Nitrosopumilus sp. b3: one gene and its partner. The protein of the gene in region 1 binds, or shares a complex with, the protein of each later gene. Links are inferred from orthologs where the notes say so. Each region holds a gene or a part of one and is shown in the gene's direction. Other genes may lie near its edges.

What was found.
Region 2: the proteins of C6990_RS10395 (region 1) and C6990_RS06165 are in contact, whole or in part, in a crystal structure (PDB 2QMU), measured with the Saccharolobus solfataricus proteins. The link is inferred for Nitrosopumilus sp. b3 from one-to-one orthologs. Residues at the interface, in WP_231918336.1 of Saccharolobus solfataricus: Met1, Leu2, Arg4, Leu5, Tyr6, Lys8, Leu9, Pro10, Ile106, Lys108, Lys109, Glu110, Lys111; in WP_009988771.1 of Saccharolobus solfataricus: Trp33, Pro65, Glu66, Gln148, Val151, Asp152, Val154, Ser155, Lys156, Ala159, Leu160, Tyr163, Arg164, Lys167, Ile180, Ile181, Pro182, Val183, Ser184, Leu186, His187, Ile189, Asn190, Asp192, Ser193.

The regions. Positions count from the first base shown.
Region 1 is NZ_MU078698.1:41,875-44,925, forward strand. What follows is about bases 83-2,794. They hold C6990_RS10395 (translation initiation factor IF-2), read left to right. Parts: upstream 83-1,083; coding sequence 1,084-1,506; downstream 1,507-2,794. Other genes in these bases: C6990_RS10385 (hypothetical protein), read right to left, coding at 110-610; C6990_RS10390 (DUF5679 domain-containing protein), read left to right, coding at 861-1,013; C6990_RS10400 (DUF424 domain-containing protein), read left to right, coding at 1,506-1,802; C6990_RS10405 (serine protein kinase RIO), read left to right, coding at 1,916-2,710; C6990_RS10410 (KH domain-containing protein), read left to right, coding at 2,707-2,794. In the rest of the region: C6990_RS10380 (DUF373 family protein), read right to left, coding at 1-39; more of C6990_RS10410, read left to right, coding at 2,795-3,051. UniProt on the Methanocaldococcus jannaschii protein: eIF-2 functions in the early steps of protein synthesis by forming a ternary complex with GTP and initiator tRNA.
Region 2 is NZ_MU078696.1:10,742-13,893, forward strand. Bases 142-2,954 are described here. They hold C6990_RS06165 (translation initiation factor IF-2 subunit gamma), read left to right. Parts: upstream 142-823; coding sequence 824-2,086; downstream 2,087-2,954. Other genes in these bases: C6990_RS06155 (zinc-domain-containing protein), read left to right, coding at 142-193; C6990_RS11035 (hypothetical protein), read right to left, coding at 194-316; C6990_RS06160 (30S ribosomal protein S6e), read left to right, coding at 391-792; C6990_RS06170 (PIN domain-containing protein), read left to right, coding at 2,079-2,447; C6990_RS06175 (YbhB/YbcL family Raf kinase inhibitor-like protein), read left to right, coding at 2,489-2,935. Also shown: more of C6990_RS06155, read left to right, coding at 20-141; C6990_RS06180 (STT3 domain-containing protein), read left to right, coding at 3,007-3,152. UniProt on the Methanocaldococcus jannaschii protein: eIF-2 functions in the early steps of protein synthesis by forming a ternary complex with GTP and initiator tRNA.

The DNA.
Region 1 (3,051 bases):
ATTGACATCTTTTTCAACCTTATCTGATTGCTGAGACATTCTTTTTCTATTACAGAATTACTTTTTAACGATTTCCAACAACTATGAATAGTAAAATTGGGTTTTGAGCCTAGTTGGGTCTTTGCTCTTCAGAATTTTTAGCATGTTCTAAAGATTCTTTTTTCATTAATTCAATTTTCTCTATAACTTCATTCAATTCTGTATCTGTGCTTCCTTTTTCAATCAAATTTGCTAGAACTTTTGTTTCACCGATATACGAATTAAATTTCTTTAATGCCTCCATATAGCTAATGTAACTATCTTGCCATATTTCTGGAGGTTTTGATGTAACAAATTCACTTATTTGAGAAGTAACCTGTGATGATGTTACATCAGCTATCACAATATAGTCTTGTGGAGAAATTTTACCGCTGCGGAGATTTTGATACTCTATCTCCATCGATTCCTGTAATACTTCATGGATGTTTTTTACTCCATCAAGATAATTTTCATAATCTGTCACTATGAAAGTTGCATCCTCTTCTTGTGGAACCAACCATAACAAAAAACTTGCACCTGTAATTACTGATAAAATTATGATAGTTGTAACAATTCCTTTTTTTGATGCCATTTTGTAATTTTATCTTCAAGGTGTTTATAATTGGTAATATCTTAAATAATTATGATTTTTATCCAAACGTTTGAAAAAAAATGTAATTACGATAAATTTGACATAATTTTTTTATTAATTTGTTACATTCGATGAATTTTTTAATAATTTTGTCTTTTTGATGCCTAAAAAAATTTACGCACATCTAGTCTATAGTTAAATAAATTTCACAGCCTCTTCCTAAATACCCGTAAGATTGACAAATTTTAGAATGGTTCAAGCATATTGCGTAAAATGCAGAGCAAAAAGGGATATCAAAGATCCCAAAGAAACTAAACTAAAGAATGGACGTCCTGCTGTAAAAGGTACATGTCCTACTTGTGGAACTAATGTATTCCGTATTGGTGCAATGCCAAAAGAATAACTTCTAACAAAAGTCCACACGATTTCTCTTTTTCAAAACCCATATAGGGTCCAGCATTCATAATTTTTTAGTGACTAAAGCAGAATATGAGGGTCTACTGAAACGTATTCAAGATAAACTTGGAGATAATGATGAAGACTCATCAACTAGATTTGAGCTTCCTGTTGTAGATGTAATGTGGGAAGGACAAAAAACTTTTCTACGTAATTTTTCAGAATTCCCAAAAGTTCTTCGTAGGGATCCTGATAAAGTCCTCCAGTATCTATCTAAAGAATTTGCAGTTCCTGCAGAAAGACTAGGTGATAAAGCAATGTTTGTAGGTAGAAGAGCTCCTGATGATTTCACAAGATTATTTCAAATTTATGTAAAAGATTACCTTGAATGTCCAACATGTAAAAGCCCTGATACTAAAATCCTTAAAGAAAATCGTATCTCATTTTTAATTTGCGAAGCATGTGGTGCAAAATCTACTTTAAAGGGTAAATATGCGTAATGAAGTTTTCAGTACGTGTAACTGAATATCAAAAAAATATGATGCTAAATATTTGTGATGCTGAATTATTAGGTAAAAAAATCACTCAAGATGAATTAAACATGCATATCAGTGAGAGCTATTATGGTGAAAGATTTGTTGAGAAAGAAGAAGCACAAGATTTACTAAAACAGTCGTCAATCATTAATATGGTTGGGAAGGAAACCATTTCATTATCCATTGAACTTGGAGTAGGGTCTGAAAATGGAATTAAAACAATTTCAGGTATTCCATTTCTAATTGTTTTTAATATGTAATATTTTGATTATCTTAATTTTTAATTCTTTGATTGTTTTTGATAAAAGAAATCTCTTTTATCTAGTATCTTCAACAAAATCTATTGCGCAATGATATGAATTCTGATGATATTATGTCTGACGATTTACTTTTTGATGATTTAAGTAGAAAGATAGAATCAAAAATTGATAAAAAATTAATTTTCAAATCAAAACGTGGAGGTTTGAAAGATGGATTCAAAAAAGGCAAAGTCATCAATGAAGTTTTGGATAAACCTACTGTCATGACTTTGTATAAAATGATAAAAGATCATATTATTTCATATGTTAATGGGGCAATTAGTGCTGGAAAAGAATCTGTACTTTTTTGGGGTGTTGATAACGACGATGTTGATGTGGCCCTTAAAATTTATCTAATTAGTACCTCTAATTTCAAAAAGAGGGAACCCTATATCTTAGGTGATCCTAGATTCTCTCATATCAAAAAAGGTACAAAAAATTTAGTTCATCTATGGGCCAAAAAAGAATTTCGTAACCTAACTCAATGTTATGAGGCTGGAATCCCTGTTCCCAGACCGCTTCATCTTACAAAAAATGTTCTTGTTATGGAGTTTATTGGTCAAGGCGGAGCTCCTTCAAAATCATTACTAACATCAGAAGTAAACGAAGGTGATTATATTCAAGCAATTACTATCGTCAAGGATCTTTACAATAAAGCAAAATTGGTACATGGTGATTTTTCTGAATATAATATTTTTAAAACAGATAATGGATTGATAGTTTTTGATTTAGGATCTGGAGTTGATCTGAGACATCCTAATGCTCAAGAATTTCTTAAAAGAGATATTAATAACATTACAAAATTCTTTCATAAAAGAGGAATTTCTGTTGAAGATCCAGATGAAATATTTGAGGAAATAGTAAAATGAGTTTTGAAAAACTAATTCGTATTCCAAATGATAGAATAGCCGTTCTAATTGGAAAAGCAGGTAGTGTAAAAACAAAAATTGAAACTACTTGCAATGTATCTTTAGACATTGATGGTGAAACTGGAGAAGTTTTCATAAAAACTCAAGGTGATGTTGAAAAAATTCAACCATTCAAAGCAATGGAAATTGTTACAGCTATTGGTAGGGGTTTCTCACCTGAAAATGCTTTGACTTTACTACAAGGTGAAAATGCATTACATGTAATTGATCTAAGAGAATTTACTGGAAAATCTAATGCAAATGTTGAAAGGATAAAAGGGAGGATCATTGGAGAAGGTGGT
Region 2 (3,152 bases), on another replicon or contig:
TTAATTTCAAAACTAATACATGGATGCAAAATGTCCTGAATGTGAAAAAGTTGCAATCTTAGACGATGATATTGCCCATGTAAGATGCCCTCATTGCAACTTTGAAACAGATTACGATTCCTATCTTGAAATCATGAAAGATCAAGCAATCAATATGGCATCAGACTATATTCCGGATCGACCTGGAATGTAATTACCAATAATTCCCTTTATCAGAACAATCTAAATGTGCCCCACAATTAGGACAAAACATATGACATGCTTGCATGTCGACCATTATTTTATCACACCTTGGGCATTTAATTTCCTCAGCCATACTCATCATAGTCAATCTTGATTTAAAAATAATGTCCAAAGGTTAATTAGTCGTTCAACTTTTTTTTGAAATAATTGCCAAACTTTAAACTTACAATTTCAGATATTAAAGGAAAATCTGTTTCAAAGGAACTCAAAGACAGTGATGCTAATCCTTTGTTAGGATTACAGCTTGGAAATGAAACTGATGCATCCATTGTTGGATTATCTGGTAAATTAAAACTCACTGGAGGAAGTGATAAATCTGGAGTTCCTATGAGAAATGACGTTCATGGTTCTGCAAGAAAAAAAATTCTACTTTCTAAAGGGGTAGGGCTACAAGATGCAGAGACCGGACAAAGAAAAAGAAAATTAATGCGTGGAAATACTGTATCTGAAGAAATCTACCAAGTAAATTGTAAATTTAATGGAGAATTACCCGTTGAAGCTCCAGCAGAAGAAACTACAGAAGAAAAAGCTGAAGAAAAAAAAGAATAACTTAACATATACCGATTCTACATTTTGAGTCATGCATTGGAGAGAAACACTTCCTGATTGGTACATCAAAAAATATGGTTATCAACCATGTGTTAACATTGGGACTGCAGGTCATGTAGATCATGGAAAAACTACTCTTATTCAAGCATTAACTGGCTCTTGGACAAGTGTTCACAGTCAAGAATTAAAACGAGGAATTACAATTCGTGTAGGTTATTCTGATGCAGCATTTTACAAATGTAAAAGCTGTGAGGAGCCTTTAGGTTTCTCTACAACTCCAAAATGTAATAATTGTGGAAAAGAAAGTGAATTATCTAGAGTTGTAAGTTTTGTAGATAGTCCCGGACACGAAAGTTTGATGGCAAATATGCTTTCAGGATCTGCATTGATGGATGGAGCTTTGTTGTTAGTTGCTGCAAATGAAAAAGTTCCAAAACCACAAACAAAAGAGCATCTTTTAGCCCTTCAAACTCTTGGTATACAACAAATAGTAATAGTTCAAAATAAAGTTGATTTACTTCCTTACAAGGAAGTGATGGCAAACTATCAAGATATTACAAAATTCGTTAAAGGAACTTTTGCTGCAAAATCACCAATAATTCCTATTTCTGCTCAATCTGGATTGAACATTGATGCATTAATTGGCTCAATAGAATCAACAATCAAAACTCCAGAAAGAGATGAAAAGAAAGATACTGTAATGCATGTTTTACGTTCTTTTGATGTAAATAAACCTGGAATAAAATTAAAAGATATCAAAGGTGGTGTAATTGGTGGTAGTTTAACACAAGGTGTTTTTAAAATTGGAGATGAAATTGAGATAAAGCCTGGAATCATGAATGAGAAAAAAAAGTCATACGAACCCTTACTAACAGAAATAACATCTTTAGGAACTGCTGCAGGAATAGTTGAATCAGTGAAACCTGGTGGACTTGTTGCTATTGGGACAAAATTAGATCCTTCCATGACTAGAAGTGATTCTTTTATTGGTTCAGTTATTGGAAAACCAGGAACTCTTCCAGAAAATTCTACAGATCTAAAACTTGAAGTGAATCTATTTGATGTTGCAGTAGGAATAACTGAAGATATTAAAGTCAAACCAATTCAATCTGGCGAATTACTTAGACTTAATATTGGAACTGCACCAATTTTAGGTAAAGTAACTAAGATAAAATCAAAAAATATTGAGGTTGAACTTAGACGACCAGCATGCATCTTTAAAGATGGAAATGTTGCAATAAGTAGAAGAATTGATGAAAGATGGAGATTAATTGGTGCAGGAATAATTGGTTGAAGTTATCTGTGATACAAACTTTTTAATCCATTTAGCAACAAAACGTGTTAAAAATATTGATAACCTTGATGTTGAAATAGGTTTAATTTCATTTGTTGTTCCTGATGTTGTAATTACAGAATTGGAAAAACTTGAAAAAATACCTGAAAAAAAACAAGAAATTTCTATGACTATGAATTTTATAAAAAATTTAAAAAAAATCCCTATTTCTGGAAATTTCGCTGATCAGGTATTAGTAGAATATGTAAAAAATCATAACTCTATAATTGGAACAATGGATAAAGTATTAAAAAAACAAATCAAACAAGCTGGAGGTTCCATAGTTTCTCTATCAAATGATAAAATTATCTTAGAATCTTAGAAAAATTTAACTTGAAGAAATAACTATAATTGATGATTTAAATGATTTTAGAAAGTCCAGCTTTTGAAAATGGTAGCACAATTCCAAGAAAATTTGGATATAAAAATGGGAATTCAAGCCCTCCATTGATAATTCGTGAAGTTCCTGAGGAAACTAAATCCCTAGTTTTGATAATGGATGATCCAGATGCAATGGGTGCAGTTGGCAAAGTTTGGGTCCATTGGGTTTTATGGAATATTTCTCCAAACACTCAAGAAATACCTGAAAATTCTATTCCAAAAAACTCAATTGAGGGAAAAACAGATTTTGATGAAATTGGTTATGGTGGACCTGCACCACCAGATAAGGAACATCACTATATTTTCAAACTTTATGCGTTGGACACAGAACTAAATTTAGAAAAAAATTCCACAAAAACAGAACTTGAAGAATCCATGAAAAATCATATTCTTATGGAAGCAAAATTAGAAGGAAAATATGCCCCATAATTTACTTAATTTTTGAAAAAATCTTTAATTTTTTAAAAAGAGTAATAAACACACATCTATGATTCAAAATATTGAATTCACAGACTAAATTATTTTCAATAGGAAGTTTTGATTTTAAATTAAACTATCTTTTAATTATTGCAATATTATCCATTTCTTTCTCAATGTCTTTTTTGATTAGATCACAGCCTGCTAACTTTGGATGGGAATTAAATGA